One region of the Massilia sp. UYP11 genome, then DNA from elsewhere that is predicted to be linked to it. Evidence: predicted binding sites of a transcription regulator. Region 1 holds the regulator's gene; the other holds the start of a gene.
The links. Region 1 encodes sigma-54, which starts transcription at its own class of promoters, with help from an activator protein. Its sites were predicted from a motif close to TGGCANGNAANCTGCTTT; they were not measured.
Positions count from the first base shown of each region.

Region 2: the regulator sigma-54 is predicted to act here: its motif matches at 5,120-5,137, upstream of ABIB38_RS10935 (CmpA/NrtA family ABC transporter substrate-binding protein).

Region 1 is NZ_JBNDJE010000001.1:736,664-745,801, forward strand. Features, by position in the region: gene ABIB38_RS03245 (cation:proton antiporter) at 1-1,725, opposite strand, end outside; gene ABIB38_RS03250 (KpsF/GutQ family sugar-phosphate isomerase) at 1,855-2,877, shown strand; gene ABIB38_RS03255 (KdsC family phosphatase) at 2,877-3,431, shown strand; gene lptC (LPS export ABC transporter periplasmic protein LptC) at 3,443-4,048, shown strand; gene lptA (lipopolysaccharide transport periplasmic protein LptA) at 4,095-4,643, shown strand; gene lptB (LPS export ABC transporter ATP-binding protein) at 4,655-5,407, shown strand; gene ABIB38_RS03275 (RNA polymerase factor sigma-54) at 5,419-6,894, shown strand; gene hpf (ribosome hibernation-promoting factor, HPF/YfiA family) at 6,970-7,329, shown strand; gene ABIB38_RS03285 (enoyl-CoA hydratase/isomerase family protein) at 7,453-8,538, shown strand; gene ABIB38_RS03290 (DUF5694 domain-containing protein) at 8,622-9,138, shown strand, end outside.
Region 2 is NZ_JBNDJE010000005.1:101,667-110,804, forward strand. Features, by position in the region: gene ABIB38_RS10910 (error-prone DNA polymerase) at 1-226, shown strand, start outside; gene ABIB38_RS10915 (LacI family DNA-binding transcriptional regulator) at 319-1,347, shown strand; gene cynS (cyanase) at 1,373-1,822, opposite strand; gene ABIB38_RS10925 (ABC transporter ATP-binding protein) at 1,862-2,767, opposite strand; gene ntrB (nitrate ABC transporter permease) at 2,757-3,632, opposite strand; gene ABIB38_RS10935 (CmpA/NrtA family ABC transporter substrate-binding protein) at 3,647-5,041, opposite strand; gene ABIB38_RS10940 (gluconokinase) at 5,344-5,862, shown strand; gene ABIB38_RS10945 (glycoside hydrolase family 16 protein) at 6,104-7,885, shown strand; gene ABIB38_RS10950 (GH36-type glycosyl hydrolase domain-containing protein) at 8,019-9,138, opposite strand, start outside.

The sequences.
Region 1 (9,138 bases):
GCCATGGAAGTAGCCGCGCAAGGCCGCATAGCGGTCGTCGCGCGCCGCCTGCACCCGGTGCACCACGCGCCGCAGCGGCACGCCCAGCGTCACCAGCGTGTGCGAGGCCAGCATCAGGCTGCTCTCCAGCGCCTCCGGCACCACCTCGGTGGCGCCGGCGCGTTTGAGCACGTCCATGTCGGCGTCGTCGTGGCTGCGCACGATCACCGGCAGGTTCGGGGCCAGTTCGTGCACCAGGTGCAGCACCTTCAAGGCCTGCCGCGTGTCGGCGAAGGTGATCACCAGCGCGCTGGCGCGGTGGATGCCGGCCGCGATCAGGCTTTCGCGGCGCGCCGCGTCGCCGTACGAGACCGCGGCGCCGGCCGCCTGCGCCTCTTGCACCCGCTCCGGATCCAGGTCCAGCGCGTGCCAGGGCAGCGCCTCTTCCTTGAGCAGGGTCGCCAGGCTCTGGCCGCTGCGCCCGAAGCCGGCGATGACTACGTGGTTCTGGGTCTTCATGGTGCGCGTGGCGAGCTGGGTCAGCTGCAGCGACTGCGTCATCCACTCGTTGGCGGCGAACTTCATCGCGATCCGGTCCATACTGGCGATGACGAAGGGCGCGAGCAGCATCGACAGCACCATCGAGGCCAATACCAGCTGCATCACGAACGGGTCGACCAGCTTCGATCCGGAGGCGTGATTGAGCAGCACGAAGCTGAATTCGCCCGCCTGGGCCAGCGCCAGGCCGGTGCGCAGCGCCGTTCCGGGCGACGCCCCGAAGGCGCGCGCGAGCAGGGCGATCAGGCCGAACTTGAGCAGCACCACCAGCGCGAGCAGGAGCAGCACCAGCCACCAGTGCTTGATCACCATCTGCAGGTCGAGCAGCATGCCGATCGTGATGAAGAACAGCCCCAGCAGCACGTCGCGGAACGGCTTGATGTCTTCTTCCACCTGGTGTTTATAGGGCGTCTCGGAGATCAGCATGCCGGCGACGAAAGCGCCCAGGGCCAGCGACAGGCCGGCCTGCTCGGTGATCCAGGCCGCGCCCAGCGTCACCAGCAAGAGGTTGAGCATGAACAGCTCCTGCGAGCGGCGCTTGGCGACGATGGTGAACCAGCGCCCCATCAACTTCTGGCCGAAGAACAGCAGCAGGGCCAGCACCAGCGCCGCCTTGAGCGCTTCCACTCCAAGGGTGATCGCCAGGTCTTCCGGGTCGCGCGCCAGCGCCGGAATCATGATCAGGAGCGGCACCACCGCCAGGTCCTGGAACAGCAATATGCCGACGATGCGCCGCCCATGCCCGCTGTCGAGCTCGAGCCGCTCGGTGAGCAGCTTGACGACGATGGCGGTCGAGGACATCGCCAGCGCGCCGCCCAGCGCGAAGGCGGCCTGCCAGCCGAGCGGTATGCCGGGCAGGAACCAGGCCGCCAGCAACCCGATCCCCATGGCGGCCAAGATCGTCGCCATCACCTGGGCCAACCCCAGCCCGAACACGATGCGCCGCATCGCGCGCAGCTGCCCGAGCGAGAACTCCAGGCCGATCGAGAACATCAGGAACACGATCCCGAACTCGCCCAGCGCATGGGTGGTGGGGCTGTCCTCGGCCAGGGCCAGGGCGTGCGGGCCGATCAACACGCCGACGGCGAGGTAGCCGAGCATCGGCGGCAGTTGCAGGCTGCGGAAGGCGACCACGCCGAGGACGGCGCAGCCCAGCAGGAGCAGGGTGAGTTCAAGGCCGGAATGCATTGGCGCGATACGCGATGAGCGGTAACTGTTGATCTTATGGCATGCGCCCTATGTGGCGCGGAAGGTGCTTGTCATCGTTTGTTACGACTGGCAAGTTTTTTGCTTTCCCAATTCGTTTATACTTCCAAAATGAGTGTAACCGATGAAAAAATAATGCCGAAAAGTTTTGACGAGACCCTGGCCCGGCGCGTCCTGGCTCTGGGTCGCGACACGCTGTCGATCGAAGCGGACGCCATCCGCGCGCTGCAGGCGCGCCTGGGCGACGACGACAGTTTCGTGAACGCCGCGCAACTAATCATGGCTTGCGACGGTCGCGTGGTGGTGTCCGGAATGGGCAAGTCGGGCCACATCGGCCGCAAGATCGCCGCCACCCTGGCGTCTACCGGCACCCCGGCCTTCTTCATGCACCCGGGCGAAGCCGCGCACGGCGACCTGGGCATGGTCACCAAAAACGACGTCGTGATCGCGATTTCCAATTCGGGCGAATCGTCCGAGATCCTCGATATCCTGCCGGCCGTGAAACGCCTTGGCGCGCGCGTGATCGCCATGACCGGCAAACCCGCCTCGCGCCTGGCCAGGCTGGCCGACGTGCACCTGAACATCGCGGTGGACAAGGAAGCCTGCCCGCTCAACCTGGCGCCGACCACCAGCACCACCGTGACCCTCGCCATGGGCGATGCGCTGGCCGTGGCGCTGCTCGACGCGCGGGGTTTCCGCGAACAGGACTTCGCGCTGTCGCATCCGGGCGGCGCGCTGGGCCGGCGCCTGCTGACGCACGTGCGCGACGTGATGCGCAGCGGCGACGCGGTGCCGAGCGTCACCCCCGACACCCCGCTGGTCGAAGCGCTGCTCGAGGTCACCCGCAAGGGCCTCGGCATGACCGCCGTCGTCGACCCCGAAGGCCGTCCGGTGGGCGTGTTCACCGACGGCGACCTGCGCCGCGTGATCGAGCGCATGCACGACTTTTCGAACATCCAGATCCGCGACGTCATGCACGTCAACCCGCGCCGCGTGCGGCCCGACCAGCTGGCGGTCGACGCCGTCGCCGTGATGGAGGAATTCCGCATCAACCAGATGCTGGTGGTCGACGACGACGACCGCCTGGTCGGCGCGCTGCACATCCACGACCTGACCCGCGCCAAGGTGATCTGATGAGCGACACGTTTATCCCGGCCATCACCCCATTGGCCCACATGGAACGCGCCGCGCGCGTGAAGGTCATGATCTTCGACGTCGACGGCGTGCTGACCGACGGCAGCCTGACCTACGGCCCGGAAGGCGAAGTCACCAAGACCTTCAACGTGCTCGACGGCCTGGGCATCCAGCTGCTCAACAAGACCGGCGTCCAGACCGCGATCATCAGCGCGCGCCTGTCGCCGATCGTCGTCAAGCGCGCGGCCGATCTCGGCATTTCGCACGTCCACCAGGGCATCCATGACAAGCGCATCGGCTTCGCCAAGCTCCTGGCGGCCACGGGCTTCACCGCCGAGCAGTGCGGCTACATCGGCGACGACGTGATCGACCTGCCGCTGTTCGCGCGCGTCGGCTTCGCCGTCGCGGTGCCGTCCGGCCACCCCGAAGTGCAGCACCGCGCGCACTACGTGACGAAAAACGCCGGCGGCCGCGGCGCGGTGCGCGAGGTGTGCGATCTCGTGATGCGCGCCCAGGGCACCTACGACCAGGCGCTCGCGCCGTACTTCGCCTGAGGCCACCCAGCATGGCTACCATCGTCCAGAACAAGCGTACCGCGCACCGCTGGAATCTCCTTGCGATGATCGTGATCGGCACCTTCTTCGCCTTCGGCAGCTTCTGGCTGCTGCAGCTGATGCAGGCCTCCGACATCGATGCCCAGCTGGGAGGGCCGCCGGACGAACCGGACTACATCGTCGAGAACTTTTCCTTCGTGCGCATGACCGAGAACGGCCAGCCGAGCTACCTGGTGTCGGGCAAGCGCCTGGCGCATATTCCGAACGGCGACGTGTCGCACGTCGACGCGCCGGTGCTGCGCGGCGTCGAGCCGGGCCGCCCGCCGATGACGGTGGTGGCGAAGAACGCGCAAATCCATCACCAGGAGCACCGGGTCGAGCTGATCGGCGACGTCGACCTGCAGCGCCCCAAGACCGCGCAGAGCGAATCGCTGCACGTGCGCACCCAGGCGCTTACCGTGCTGCCCGACGAAGAAATCCTGAAGACCGATCTGCCGATCGACATGCAGCTTGGCGCCTCCAACGTCAAGGGCACCGGCATGGTCGCCAATAATGCGACCATGCAGCTGCACCTGTCCAGCCGCGGCCAGATCGTCTATCCGCCACGCCAGCGCTGATTCCCCGCACCAGCGCCGCGTGCCAACCCGAGACCCTTAACCGACCATGAAAAAACTACTTGCCGCCGTTTTCCTTTCCCTGCTGTCGCTGACCGCGGCCGCCGAGCGCGCCGATTCGCTCAAGGAGGCAGTCATCAACTTCGACTCGCTCGACGTCGACGAGGTGACCGGCACCCGCATCCTGACCGGCAACGTGGTCCTGACCCGCGGCACCCTGGTGCTCAAGTCCGACCGCGCCCTGGTCAAGGAAAGCCCGGAAGGCTATATGAGCGTGACCCTCACCGCCGCCGGCGGCAAGGTCGCCACCTTCCGCCAGAAGCGCGACGGTGGTTCCGACCTGTGGGTCGACGGCCAGGCCGAGCGCATCGAGTACGACGAGCGATCGGAACTGGTGCGCCTGTATTCCAACGCCGTCGTGCGCGAACTGGAAGGCGCGCGCATGACCAACCAGATCACCGGCCCGTTCATCTCCTACGACAACCGCAAGGAAGTGGCCACGGTGCGTAACGACACCAGCGGCCAGAGCAAGGTTGGCGGCGGCCGCGGCACCCTGATCCTGGCGCCCAAGCGCGCACCAGGCGGAGGCGCCCAATGACGGCGATTCCGATGGAGCTGGACGATTGCAGCACCCTGGTCGTCAAGGGCCTGCAGAAAAGCTATGGCAAGCGCCTGGTGGTGCGCGACGTGTCGCTGCAGGTCGAGTGCGGCGAGGTGGTCGGCCTGCTGGGCCCGAACGGCGCCGGCAAGACCACGTCGTTCTACATGATCGTGGGCCTGGTGCCGTCGGACGCCGGCTCGATCGACATCAACGGCACCGACATCACCAGCCTGCCGATCCACCGCCGCGCCGTATTGGGCCTGTCCTACCTGCCGCAAGAGGCGTCGGTGTTCCGCAAGCTGACGGTGGAAGAGAACATCCGCGCCGTGCTCGAGCTGCAAAAGGACAATGGCAAGCCGCTGTCGAAAGACCAGATCAACGAGCGCCTCGACACCCTGCTGGCCGACCTGCAGATCGAGAAGCTGCGCGAGAATCCGGCGCTGTCGCTGTCGGGCGGCGAGCGCCGCCGCGTGGAGATCGCGCGCGCGCTGGCGACCAATCCGCGCTTCGTGCTGCTGGACGAACCGTTCGCCGGCGTCGACCCGATCGCCGTGATCGAGATCCAGCGCATCGTGCGCTTCCTGAAAGAGCGCCGGATCGGTGTCTTGATCACCGACCACAACGTGCGCGAGACGCTTGGCATCTGCGACCGCGCCTACATCATCAACCAGGGCGCGGTGCTTGCCTCCGGCCGTCCTGACGACATCATCGCGGACGAGTCGGTGCGCCGCGTGTACCTGGGTGAACACTTCCGCATGTGAGCGACGCCTAGATGAAACAGTCCCTGCAACTTCGCACTTCGCAGCACCTCGCGCTCACGCCGCAACTGCAGCAGTCGATCCGGTTGCTGCAGCTGTCGACGCTCGAACTGCACCAGGAGATCGAGCAGATACTGGGCGATAACCCCTTGCTCGAGCGGCTCGACGATCCGCTCGACCGTTCGGTGCGTTTGCTGGCCGATGGCGCCATCAACAATGCGCCCGCCAATGGCGAAGCGCCGCCGGCGCCCGGCCAGCAGGCCGAGGGCCAGGACGCGCCGGCGCAGGAGGGCGAGAGCCTCGAGAGCGGCGCCGACAACGATCGCGTTGATGCTGACTGGAGCGAGGGCGGCGCGCCGTCGTCCGGCGGCGGCGAGGACGAGGACGGCCGCCCGCAGCTGGAAGCCTGCGCCATCACCCTGCGCGAACACCTGATGGAGCAGGTGCGCGAAGCCACCTTGTCGGTGCGCGACCGTGCGCTCGCCGAGCTGGTGATCGATGCGCTGGACGACAACGGCTATCTCGACGAGCCGCTCGACGAGATCCACGCGCGGCTGCCCGAAGAACTCGAGATCGAGATCGACGAGCTGCGCTGCGCGCTGGCGCTGGTGCAGAGCATGGACCCGGTGGGCGTCGGCGCGCGCAGCGCGTCCGAGTGCCTGGCGCTGCAGATCCGGCGCATGCCGGGCGTGCCAATGGTCACGCGGCGCATGGCCCTGACCATCGTCGAAGGTTACCTGACCTGGTTCGCCCAGCGCGAATACAGCAAGCTGAAAAAAGCGCTCGACTGCGACGACGAAGACTTGCGCGAGGTGCAGGCCGTGGTGCGCCAGTGTAATCCGCATCCGGGTGCGGTCTTCGCCTCGAACGTGTCGGACTACGTGGTGCCGGACGTGATCGTGCGCCGCGCCAAGAGCGGCTGGGCGGTCACCCTGAACCCGGACGTGATGCCGCGCCTGCGCGTGAACAGCCTGTATGCCAGCCTGCTCAAGCAAGGCAAGAGCGAAGCGCAGATGGGCGCGCAGCTGCAGGAAGCGAAGTGGCTCATCAAGAACATGCGCCAGCGGTTCGACACCATCCTGCGCGTGGCGGAGGCGATCGTCGAGCGCCAGCGCAACTTTTTCTCCCACGGCGCGGTTGCCATGCGGCCCCTTGTTTTACGCGAGATAGCTGATACACTAGGCCTACACGAGAGCACAATTTCTCGTGTCACAACCCAGAAATACATGCTGACCCCGCACGGCATGTTTGAGTTGAAGTATTTCTTCGGTAGCCACGTTGCCACCGAGGCGGGAGGCGAAGCATCCTCGACGGCAATCCGTGCGCTCATCGCACAATTGACAGGAGCAGAAGACCCTAGGAACCCATTATCCGACAGCAAGATCGCGGAGATGCTCGGGGAACAAGGCATGGTCATTGCGCGCCGGACGGTTGCAAAATACCGTGAAGCCCTCAAGATACCCCCTGTAAGCCTCCGCAAGTCCTTGTAACTGCGCCGTCCACACCCGTCGTGCCTTGTCGCGTTGGTGTGGTCCACACGGTGCATCATTTTCAAAGGAGTGTGTATGAACCTCACAATCAGTGGCCATCATCTCGAAGTGACCCCCGCCATCCGTGAATACGTTCAGAATAAGCTCGAGCGCATCATTCGCCATTTCGACCAGGTGATCGACACCCATGTCTTCCTGGCCGTCGACAACCTCACTGAAAAAGAAAAAAGGCAGAAAGCAGAGATCAACGTCCAGGTGTCGGGCAAGACCCTGCACGTGGCAAGCGTCGCGCAAGACCTGTACGCGGCGATCGATACGCTGATGGATAAGCTGGACCGACAGATCCTCAAACACAAGCAAATGCTGAAGGACCATAGCCGTACTTCGATCAAGCGCCTGCCGGAGCGTGGCAGCGAAGAGGCCGCTGCCGCCTGACCAGGCGCAGGGCTCACACCAGCTAAGGGCGTCTGAGGGGACGCCCTTTTTGCATCCGCCTTTCCGGTTTTACCCGCAGCGCGTGTTCGGTAAAATGCAGGTCTCTCCATGATGGATCACCCCATGACCGACCATGTCCTGACCCGCATCGCCAACCGCACCGGCATCATCACCCTGGACCGCCCGAAGGCGCTCAATTCGCTGTCGCTCGCGATGGTGCGCGCGCTGACCGTGGCGCTGCGCGCCTGGCAGGATGACGCGCAGGTCGAGGCGGTGGTGCTGACCAGCAGCAGCGAGAAGGCCTTGTGCGCGGGCGGCGACATCCGCTTCTTCCATGAGGTCGGCCATGCGACGCCGATGGGCGGCAGTGCGTTGCTCGAGGATTTCTTCACCGAAGAATACGCGCTGAACCACCTGATCCATTTCTATCCGAAGCCCTACATCGCCGTCATGGACGGCGTGGTAATGGGCGGCGGCATGGGCATCGCCCAGGGCGGCCCGGATTGCGGCCTGCGCATCGTGACCGAGCGCACCAGGATGGCCATGCCCGAGGTGAACATCGGCCTGTTCCCAGACGTCGGCGGCAGCCATTTCCTGTCGCATGCGCCGGGACGGCTCGGCTATTACCTGGGCCTGACCGGGCTGACGATCGGCGCCGCCGACGCGCTGCATATCGGGCTGGCCGACCTGTTCGTGCCCGGCGCCGAACTGCCGGCCCTGCATGCGTTGATCGCGTCCACGCCCGGCGCCGCGCTGCCGGCGGCGATCCGCGCCTTCGCGGCGCCATTTTCCGCGCTGGCGGGCGAGAGCGAATTGCCGTCGCTGCGCACGCGCATCGACGCCCATTTCGGCGCGGCCTCGGTGGCCGCGATCATGGCCTCGCTCGAAGGCGACGCGACGCCGTTCGCGCAGCGGGCCCTGGCGGCGATGCGCCAGCGTTCGCCCCTGATGATGTGCGTGACCCACGAACTGCTGGCGCGTGGCGCGCAGCTGTCCGTGGCCGACTGCCTGCGCATGGAGCGCACGCTGGTGCGCCACAATTTCGAGCATGGCGAAGTGCTCGAAGGCGTGCGCGCGCTCGTCGTCGACAAGGACAATGCGCCGCAATGGAACCCGCCATCGCTCGAACAGGTGACGCCGCAGATGGTGGCACGCTTTTTCGAACCGGTGTGGCCGGCGCATGCGCATCCGCTCAGGCACCTCGCATAATCACGGCGAACATATTCATTTTTGCGTGACAGCGTATCGGCGGGGTGTGAACATCGGGCCTTCATGACCTGAAAGGACACCCGATGCGCCTGACCGCCTTGCTGATCTCGATGACCTTATGCGGCGCCGCCGCTGCCCAGGACTATCAGCCAACTTTCGATCCGAGCCGGCTCAAGGGTCCGGCAGCAGGGCCGGTCAACGAGATCATGGTGCTCGGTTCACCCCACTTGTCGCACTTGCCCAAGACGTTCCAGCCTGCCAGCCTGTCCTTGCTCAACGAGCGGCTGGCGGCGTGGAAGCCGCAGGCGATCGCGGTCGAAGAGCGCTCCGGGCCGCAATGCGATTTTCTGCGCCGTCACGCGGCGCGTTATGCGGAGACGGTCGAGACCTATTGCCCGGATACCGCGGCGGCGAAGGCCGCAACCGGTCTGGACGTTCCCGAAGCGACGGCGCAAGCGGAGAAGCTGCTGGCCGGATGGCCGGCGACGCCGTCGCCTGCCCAGCGGCGACGCCTGGCGGCCTTGTTCCTGGCGGGTGGAGAGCCGGCATCGGCTGCGGTCCAGTGGTTCCATTTGCCGGCCGGGGAGCGCCGCGCCGGCG
Region 2 (9,138 bases), on a different contig from region 1:
GGGCGTGCTGTTCATGACGCTGGAAGACGAGACCGGCAACGTCAATGTGATCGTGTGGCCGACCCTGGTCGAGCAGCAGCGGCGTGAAGTCCTCAATGCACCGCTGCTCGGGGTGTACGGCATCTGGCAGCGCCAGGGAGAAGTGCGCCACCTGGTGGCCAAGCGGCTGGTGGACCTGTCGCACCTGCTGGGCGCTCTGGATGCGCGCAGCAGGGATTTTTGCTGATGGCGCGGCGGCCCGCCGAGGTTCGCGACGAAGGCCCTGGTCATTGTTGATAGAATGGAACCAGGGATGTAGAACGCTACGACAGGATGACCATGGATAAGACGGGCCGCAGCAAGGGCAGGGGGACGGGGCGCGCGACGCTCGAGCAGGTGGCCGGCATGGCGGGCGTGTCGATCATGACCGCTTCGCGCGCGCTGAGCCAGCCGCAGATGGTCTCCGAGCTCACCCGGGTCAAGGTGGAGCAGGCGGTGGCGGAACTCGGCTACGTGCCCAACCGCGCCGCGCGCGCGCTGGCCTCGTCGCAATCGCATGTGATCGTGGTGCTGGTGCCGTCGTTTTCCAACGCCGTGTTCACCGCCGTCCTCGAAGGCATCCACGACGCCGTCGCGCCGGGCCAGTACCAGCTCCTGATCGGCAATACCTATTATTCGCAGGCCGAGGAAGAAAAGCTGCTGCGTACCTATCTGCAGTCGAGCCCGGACGGCATCCTGTTCTCGAGCCAGGCCCACAGCCCGGCCGTGACGAAGATGCTGGAAGCGTCGCAGGTGCCGTCGGTGTCGATGATGGACCTGTCGGACGATCCCGGCGCGCTGTCGGTCGGCTTCTCGCAGTTCGAGGCCGGCATGGAGATGACGCGCCACCTGGTCAGGAAGGGCTATCGCCGCATCGGCTTCATCGGCGCCCAGCTCGACGAGCGCACGCTGCGGCGCGCCGACGGCTATCGGGCCGCGATGGCCGAGGCGGGCCTGGCCGACCCACGGCTCGAGCTGATGGTGCCCGAGCGCTCCACCATCGCGCTCGGCGCCGAATTGATGGGACGGATGATGGCGGACATGCCCGACTGCGACGCCGTTTTCTGCTGCAACGACGACCTGGCCCACGGCGCCATCTATCACTGCCAGCGCCACGGCATCCGCATCCCGCAGGACATCGCCGTATGCGGCTTCAATGACCTGCCCGCGTCCGCATGGATGATGCCGTCCCTGACCACCGTCGACACGCCGCGCTACCAGATCGGCTTCGAGGCCGCCGGCCTGCTGCTGCAGGTGATCAAGGGCCAGGAGCCCGAACGCAAGCGCATCGACCTGGGCTTCACCCTGCGCGAGCGCGAGAGCGCCTGAGCCGACGAAGGCGAGTAGCGCGTTTTTAGTAACTCTTGTAAGGCAGGAACTTACCCGACAAGACAACATTGACGCGGTCGCCCTTCGGGTCTTCGGTGCGCTGGATGTCCATCGAAAAATCGATGGCGCTCATGATGCCGTCGCCGAATTCTTCGTGGATCAGTTCCTTGATCGTGGTGCCGTACACGTTCACCAGTTCGTACCAGCGGTAGATCAGCGGATCGGTCGGCACGGCGGTGGGCAGCGAACCCTTGTAGGGCACGATCTGCAGCCAGGCGATGGCTTCGTCGGACAGCTCGAAGATCTTGCCGACCGCCTCGGCCTGGGGCTTGGTCAGCGTCATCTGGCCCAGGCAGGCGGCGGTGGTCCATTCCTTCGACAGGCCGGTGGCCTCGGTCACGTCGCGCCATTTGATGCCCTTGCGGACCTTGGCGGACAGGATCATTTTGGTGACGTCTTCACGGCATGAAATCATAGTGGGCTCCATCGATGTGGTAGTGGTAAAGGTGGATGCTCAGGCCGAAGCCCGGGCGGGGTAATGGTCGGGTGCGGTGGGCGCGGCCGGCGCTGCTGCGTCTTCCAGGCCGGGACGCACGATGCGCGTCGTCTGCGGCTCGGCGCCGTCGGCGCCGGACTGCTGCAGCATCTTCGAGCGGCGCACCAGGAAGTCGACCAGGTGGTTGCGGATCTTGTAGAACTGGGGATCGCGGTGGATCGTGGCGCGGCTGCGCTCGGCCGGCAGCGTGTTGACGACGATCTCGGCGATCCGCGCCTGGGGCCCGTTGCTCATCAAGAAAATGCGGTCGGCCAGCAGGATCGCCTCGTCGACGTCGTGGGTGATCATGAACACCGTCTGGTGCGTGGCCGCGCAGATGCCCAGCAGCTCGTCCTGGATCGTGCCGCGGGTGAGCGCGTCGAGCGCGCCGAACGGTTCGTCCAGCAGCAGCATCTTGGGCTCGACAGCGAAGGCGCGCGCGATGCCAACCCGCTGCTTCATGCCGCCGGAGAGCTCGGACGGCTTCTTGCGCGCCGCTCCGCTCAGGCCAACCATCTCGATGAAGCGCGCGCCGTGCTCTCGCACCTTGTCGCGCGACCAGTCAGGGTGGCGCGAACGCACGGCGAAGCCGATATTGTCTTCCACGCTCAGCCACGGCAGCAGGGCGTGGTTCTGGAACACCACGCCGCGATCGAGCCCCGGGCCGGTCACCTCGCGGCCGTCCATGATCACGGTGCCGGCGCTGGCCGCTTCGAGTCCGGCCAGCACGTTCAGGATGGTGCTCTTGCCGCAGCCCGAGTGGCCGATGATGCAGATGAACTCTCCGCGCTCGATCGCGAAACTCACCCCCTCGAATACCGGCGGCTGGCCGGCGCGGTAGGTCTTGGCCAGGCCATCGACCTGGACGAAACGATCATTCGGCATAGGTCACTTTCTTTTGCAGCGCGGCGAACATCAGGTCCAGCGCCATGCCCACGATGCCGATCATGAGCACGGCGAAGAGCACGTTCGCCAGCGACAGGTTGTTCCATTCGTTCCACAGGAAGTAGCCGATGCCGTTCCCGCCGATCAGCATTTCGGCGGCGACGATCACCAGCCAGGCGATGCCCATCGAGATGCGCATGCCGGTGATGATGGTCGGCGCCGCCGCCGGCAGGATCACCAGGAAGGCCTTGCGCAGCGGCGACACTTCGAGCGTGCGCGCGACGTTGAGCCAGTCCTTGCGCACGCCGGCCACGCCGAAGGCGGTGTTGATCAGCATGGGCCAGATCGAGCAGATGAAGATCACGAAGATGCCCGAGATCGACGAATCCTTGATCGTGTAGAGGGCGATCGGCATCCAGGCCAGCGGCGAGATCGGCTTCAAGACCTGGATGAACGGATCGATCGCGCGGTACAGCAGCGGCGACATGCCGATCACGAAGCCCAGCGGGATCGCCACCAGCATCGCCAGCAGATAGCCCAGGGCGACGCGCACCAGCGAATGCCCGAGCTGGATGCCGACGCCGCGGTCGTTCGGGCCGCGATCGTAGAACGGTTCGCCCAGGTGGCCGGCCGCTATCCGCGCGAACTGCGACGGCGTGGGAAAGCCGCTGCCCGCGGCGGGCGCCGGATCCGCGGCGGCGGTTGGCGCCTGTCCCATCAGGGCCGCGTACTCGGCTTCCTCGGCGCTCATCGCCACGGCCGGCGCCGCGGCGCGCGGCGCGGTGGCGATGTGCCAGACGCCGAGCAAGACCAGCAGCAGCGCCAGCGACAGCAGCGCCGCCTTGAACTTGAGTTGCTTGTGCATTGTTTCGTCCCGTCTCAGGCGCGCTTGATCGCGAAGCTGTCCAGATAGGCCTGCGGCTTGGCCGGATCGTAGGTCTTGCCCATGATCGTGAACGGGCGGTAGCCGCTCGCGGCGGCGGCCGGCGCCGGCATGCCCAGGGCCGCCATCTGCTTGCGCGCATCGGTGAGCAGGAACACCTGTTCGGCCAGCGCCTTGTAGTTGACGTCACCCTTCAGGTAGCCCCAGCGCCGCATTTGCGTCAGCATCCAGGTCGCCATCGAATACCAGGGCAGGGCGTCGAAGTCGGCGCGGTCCGGCTCGTTGCGCACCTTGCCCAGGCCATCGGCGAAGCGGCCGGAAAGCGCCTGCAGCACCACGGTCTCAGGCTGGTTCAGGTAGGCCGGTTTGCTGATGGCCTTGGCGATCTCGGCCCGGTTCTCGGCCTTGTGCGCCATCGCGGTGGCGTTCAGGATGGCGCGGTACAGCGCGGCGAAGGTGTTCGGGTTCTGGTCGATGAAGGCTTTCGAGGCGCCGAAGGCGCAGCAAGGGTGGCCATTCCAGATGTCCTTGGTGAGGATGTGGATGAAGCCGATCTGGTCGAACACGGCGCGCTGGTTGAACGGATCGGGGCCGAGGAAGCCGTCGATGTTCCCGGCGCGCAGGTTGGCGACCATCTCGGGCGGCGGCGTCACGCGCAGCTGGACGTCGCGGTCCGGGTCCAGTCCATGCTCGGCCAGGTAGTAGCGCAGCAGGAAGTTGTGGACCGAGTACTCGAACGGAATCGCGAACTTGAAGCCCTTCCAGTTGCGCGGGTCGCGGTTGTTCTTGTGCTTGAGGCCGAGCGTGATCGCCTGGCCGTTGATGTTCTGGATGGTGGCGACGCGCATCGGCTGCGGCGTGCCGCCCTGGCCGATCGACATCGCGAGCGGCATCGGCGCCAGGAAGTGCGAGGCGTCGAGCTCGCGGTTGATCATCTGGTCGCGCACCAGCGCCCAGCCGGCGGTCTTGCTGAGGGTGACGTTCAGACCCTGCGCCTTGTACATGCCCATCGGGTCGGCCATGATCAAGGGAGTGGCGCAGTTGATCGGGATGAAGCCGATCTTCAGGTTCTTCTTTTCGAGCGCGCCTGATTTTTCCATCGCATTGGCCTGCAGGCTGGCCAGCGGCAGCAGCGAACCGATCGCCGCCATCAGCGTCGGCGCGCCCACCGCCTTGATCAGGTTGCGGCGCGTCGCTTCATGCGGAAACAGCGCGCGCACCGCGGCCGCTTCGACGAAGTCGCCCGACAAGGCTTCGGCGTCGCCTGCGCGGCGCAGCCGGGCGGCTTGCGCCTCGCGATCGTGCTCGTCCTGGGAACCATGCCTGCCGCAGGCGCAGCCGGTCAAGGAAGACTCGGTCGAATAAGGACGGTACAGATTCTCATCTTTCATTGGCGAAGACCCCTGGTAGTGGTGATGACGCAAAAAACGAATTGGCGAGGCGGGCATGCCCATGCTTGAGCAATGTCATCAGCAAGACCTGTGCCATCTGGCGTCGTGCAGGGGTAAGCCGTTCATTTCAAAGGCGAATTCCGTCATTTTCGGCGGCCGGCTGCGGCGCGGCTGGAGCGTGCGATTGCCGCGAGCCGGCACCGGCGCCGCGCATCTGCCCAACCATGGTGCATGAGCGCTTTACATCCTTCCTGCGCAGACGCTACAATCGCCGCATGGGTGTTAGCGTTAACATAGAGAACATGACGAGACAAGCGCGAGACGACGACAAGGGAACGGCCTGGGTGGTCATGGGCGTGAGCGGCTGCGGCAAGAGCAGCATCGGCGCGCAGCTGGCGCTGGCGCTGGGCGTGCCCTTCATCGAAGGCGACGCCTTTCATTCGCCGGCCAATATCGCCAAGATGACCGCCGGGGCCGCGCTGACCGACGACGATCGCCACGACTGGCTCCTGACCTTGCGCGACCAGCTCGCCGCACGCGAGGGCGGGGTGGTGCTGTCGTGTTCCTCGCTCAAGCGCGCTTATCGCGACCTGCTGCGCAGCGCCGGCGGCGACGTGCGTTTCGCGCACCTGGCCGGCGAGCGCGCCCTGCTGCTCGAGCGCGTCAGCAACCGCCCCGGGCACTACATGCCGCCGTCGCTGCTCGACAGCCAGCTGAGCACGCTCGAACCCCTGCAGCCGGACGAAGCCGGCATCACCCTCGACATTCGCGACACCCCGGAACGGTTGGTCGCGCAGATCCTCGCCAGCGTCGGCCGTTGATGCGGCGCCCTCCGCCCTGCCGCATGCATATGCTGGCGGGATAATCGCACGCGAACCGTTCACATCTGTTTGACGCCTTCCGGGAATCGGACTATATTTTTCGTTCCGGTTGTGGAAAGGTTTCCAAATCCCGTATTCCGCACGAATCCGCACATTCGAGACCAACGGCAAAGTTGGCGGGGCGCGGCGCGCCATCCCGGCACGGCCGCATATTCTTGTACTGAGAACAAGAGGAGTCGACGTGAACAACCAGAACCAGAATCATCGTTCGAGATGGAAACCTTTCCACGCGCTGGCCGCAGGCATCCTGCTGGCGTGCGGGGCGCAGGCGGCGGCCAGCGTCACCAACCCGGTCATCGGCCAGCTGCTGTGGTCGGAGGAGTTCAACGGCAGCAGCGTGAACACCGGCGTGTGGAACTTGCAGGACGGTAACGGCTGCCAGATCGGCCTGTGCGGCTACGGCAACGCCGAGCTCGAGTACTACAGCCCCAACAACGCCAGCATCGTCAACGTGCCGTTCGAATCGGGCACGCGTGCGCTGGCGATCCAGGCGCGCAGCCAGACGGTCGGCAACAATGTCTTCACCTCGGCCCGGCTCGACACCAAGAACAAGGTGCAGGTGCAGTACGGGATGATCGAGGTGCGCATGGCCACGCCGAACCTCGGCACCGGCTTGTGGCCGGCCGCGTGGCTGCTGGGCGTGAGCCCGCAGACCTGGCCGCGCAACGGCGAGATCGACATCATGGAGATGGGCCACAAGGCATCCGAGCGGGCGCACGGCGGGGCGCCGTCGTCGAACCACTTCGTCGGCTCGAACGTGATCACCTGGCAGCAGGCCGCCTGCGTGCCCGGCAACGAGAGCTGCGCCGCCTCGACCGCATGGCAGACCAAGAACTGGTACGTGCCCCAGAACTCGCTCGCGAACCGCTTCGTCACCTACCGCTTCTATTGGGACGAGAGCCAGATGCGCTTCACGACGGTCGACAACGGCGTCGAGCACAATATGTACAACGCGCCGCTGCCGGTCAATTCGAGTGCGCTGCAGGCGCCGTTCTACCTGCTGCTGAACATGGCCGTGGGCGGCAACTTCACCGACGCCGCCAACCCGGGCCAGGTCACCGCGCCGCTGCCGGCCACCATGTACGTCGACTACGTGCGCGTCTACCAGATGGACGGCAAGGGCCAGGTGAAGCTGGGCGACCAGACCGTGCCCGAAGTGGCCGGCAAGTTCGGCGTGTTCACCGACACCACGGCGGTCAACAACAGGCTGGTGGCGGGGACGAGCTCCGACATCTTCCTGTGGAACGCCGCCTCCACCGGCGCCGGCAACACCGCGCCGTTCGAGGGCAGCAACGTCATCGCCTGGAACTATACGGCGCCGGGCCAGTGGTTCGGCGGCGGCATCCAGGCGCGCCAGGCGCGCAACCTGAGCAACTACCGCGCCAACGGCACCGTGAAATTCCGCATCCGGATTCCGGCCAACGTGGGCTTCAGGATCGGCATCGGCGACACCTACACCAACCAGAACTGGGTCAACTTCCCGGCCAATACCACCGCCTACGGATTGACGCGCAACGGCCAGTGGGCGCAGGCCTCGATTCCCGTCTCGACCCTGCTCGGACCGCTGGTCGCGGCGCAGTCGATCCACGACATCTTCATGATCTCGAGCATCGACGGCGCGCTGCCATCGTCGAGCTTCCAGTTCGCGATCGACGACATCGTGTGGGAGTCGGGCAGCGGCGGCGCCACGCCGCAACCGGAGCCGAGCGGCCCGACCTCGGTCAGCCAGATCTCGTCGACGATGCTGCAGTTCCGCACCACCACCGGCGGCTGGGCCGACGTGCACTACACCGTCAACAACGGGGCGCAACAGAACGTGCGGATGCAGCTCGCGAACGGCGTCAACACGTATACCGCAGGTGGCCTGAAGATCGGCGACGTGGTGCGTTACTGGTTCACCTACTGGGACGCGCAGCGTAACTTCGCGGTGGATACGCAGCAGCAGGCGCATACGATGCAATAACGCGTAGGGTCGGCGGCTATGCCGCCGACGCGGTGATCGTTATCGGTCCCGGTTTCGTACCGGATGATCTCGCCGCCAACCATCACCGCGTCGGGTAATCTGGTCCAGTGGACCAGATTACGAGCCGCCAACCCTACGGTACGATCACGTCCAGACGATACGTGCGGCCCGCTTCGATACTGTCGATGCGGGCCGCGGGCATAGCGGCGCCATCGCACGTCACCTCGACCCGGTCAACCGCGCCACGCTTGATGTCGACCTCGAAGGTCGCGTCGCGGAAGCGCCGGCTCACCGTCATGCCGTCCCAGCCGGACGGCAGTTGCGGCGCCACCGTCAAGCCCTTCAGGTCTCCCTTCAGGCCGCACAGGCCCTCGATCAGGCAGCGGTAGACCCAGGCCACGGTGCCGGTGTTGAACAGCTGGCTCGAGCGCCCGGCGGTGCGCGGATATTCCTTGTAGGCGCCGCGGTAGTAATTGGGGATGAACACCGGCAGCTGGCCGCGCTGCAGGTAGTCGTCCAGGCCGGGGCCGGGGATCATCTTGCGCAGCGCGTCGAAGGCGCGGTCGGCTTCACCGATCGTGTACAGGCTGTAGACGTAGAACACCGAGGCGTGGTTGTACACGGCGCCGTTCTCGGCCGAGCCGGGATGCTTCTGCGTGACGCGGCCGACGTCCTCGCGCATGCCGCTGTAGGGCGGCGCGAACATCTGCACGCCGTAGGGCGTGCGCAACTCTTCGTCGATCGCCTCCAGCATCAGTGCGCGCTGCTCGACGCTGGCGGCGCCCGAAAGAAAGGCCCAGCTCTGCGGGTTCAGGTAGATGCGGCCCTCGGTATCGCTGGCGACGCCGAACTTGACGTCGTCGTCGGTGATGCCGCGCGCGAACCAGGCGCCGTCCCACAGATGTTCCCCGGCGGCGCCGTTCATCGCTTCGGCGCCGGCGCGGTAGCGCGTCAGCGAAGCGGCGTCGCCGCGCGCCGCGCACACGTCGGCCCACAGGTTCAGCGCGTAAGCCGCCGCCACCGTCAGCCAGCCCGAGACGCCGCGGCCCTTGTAGCCGACCATGTTCATCGGATCGCACCAGTCGCCCTGCTCGATGTAAGACAGGCCGCGCGCATCGCGCCGCTGCAACAGCCAGTCCATCGCCAGCGAGATGCGCTCGAACGCGGTTTTCACTTCGCCGTCGTGGGTGGCGACCGGCTCATCGAGAATGGCGTCGTCGCCCGTCTCGTCGAGGTAGGCGCGCAGGCAGACC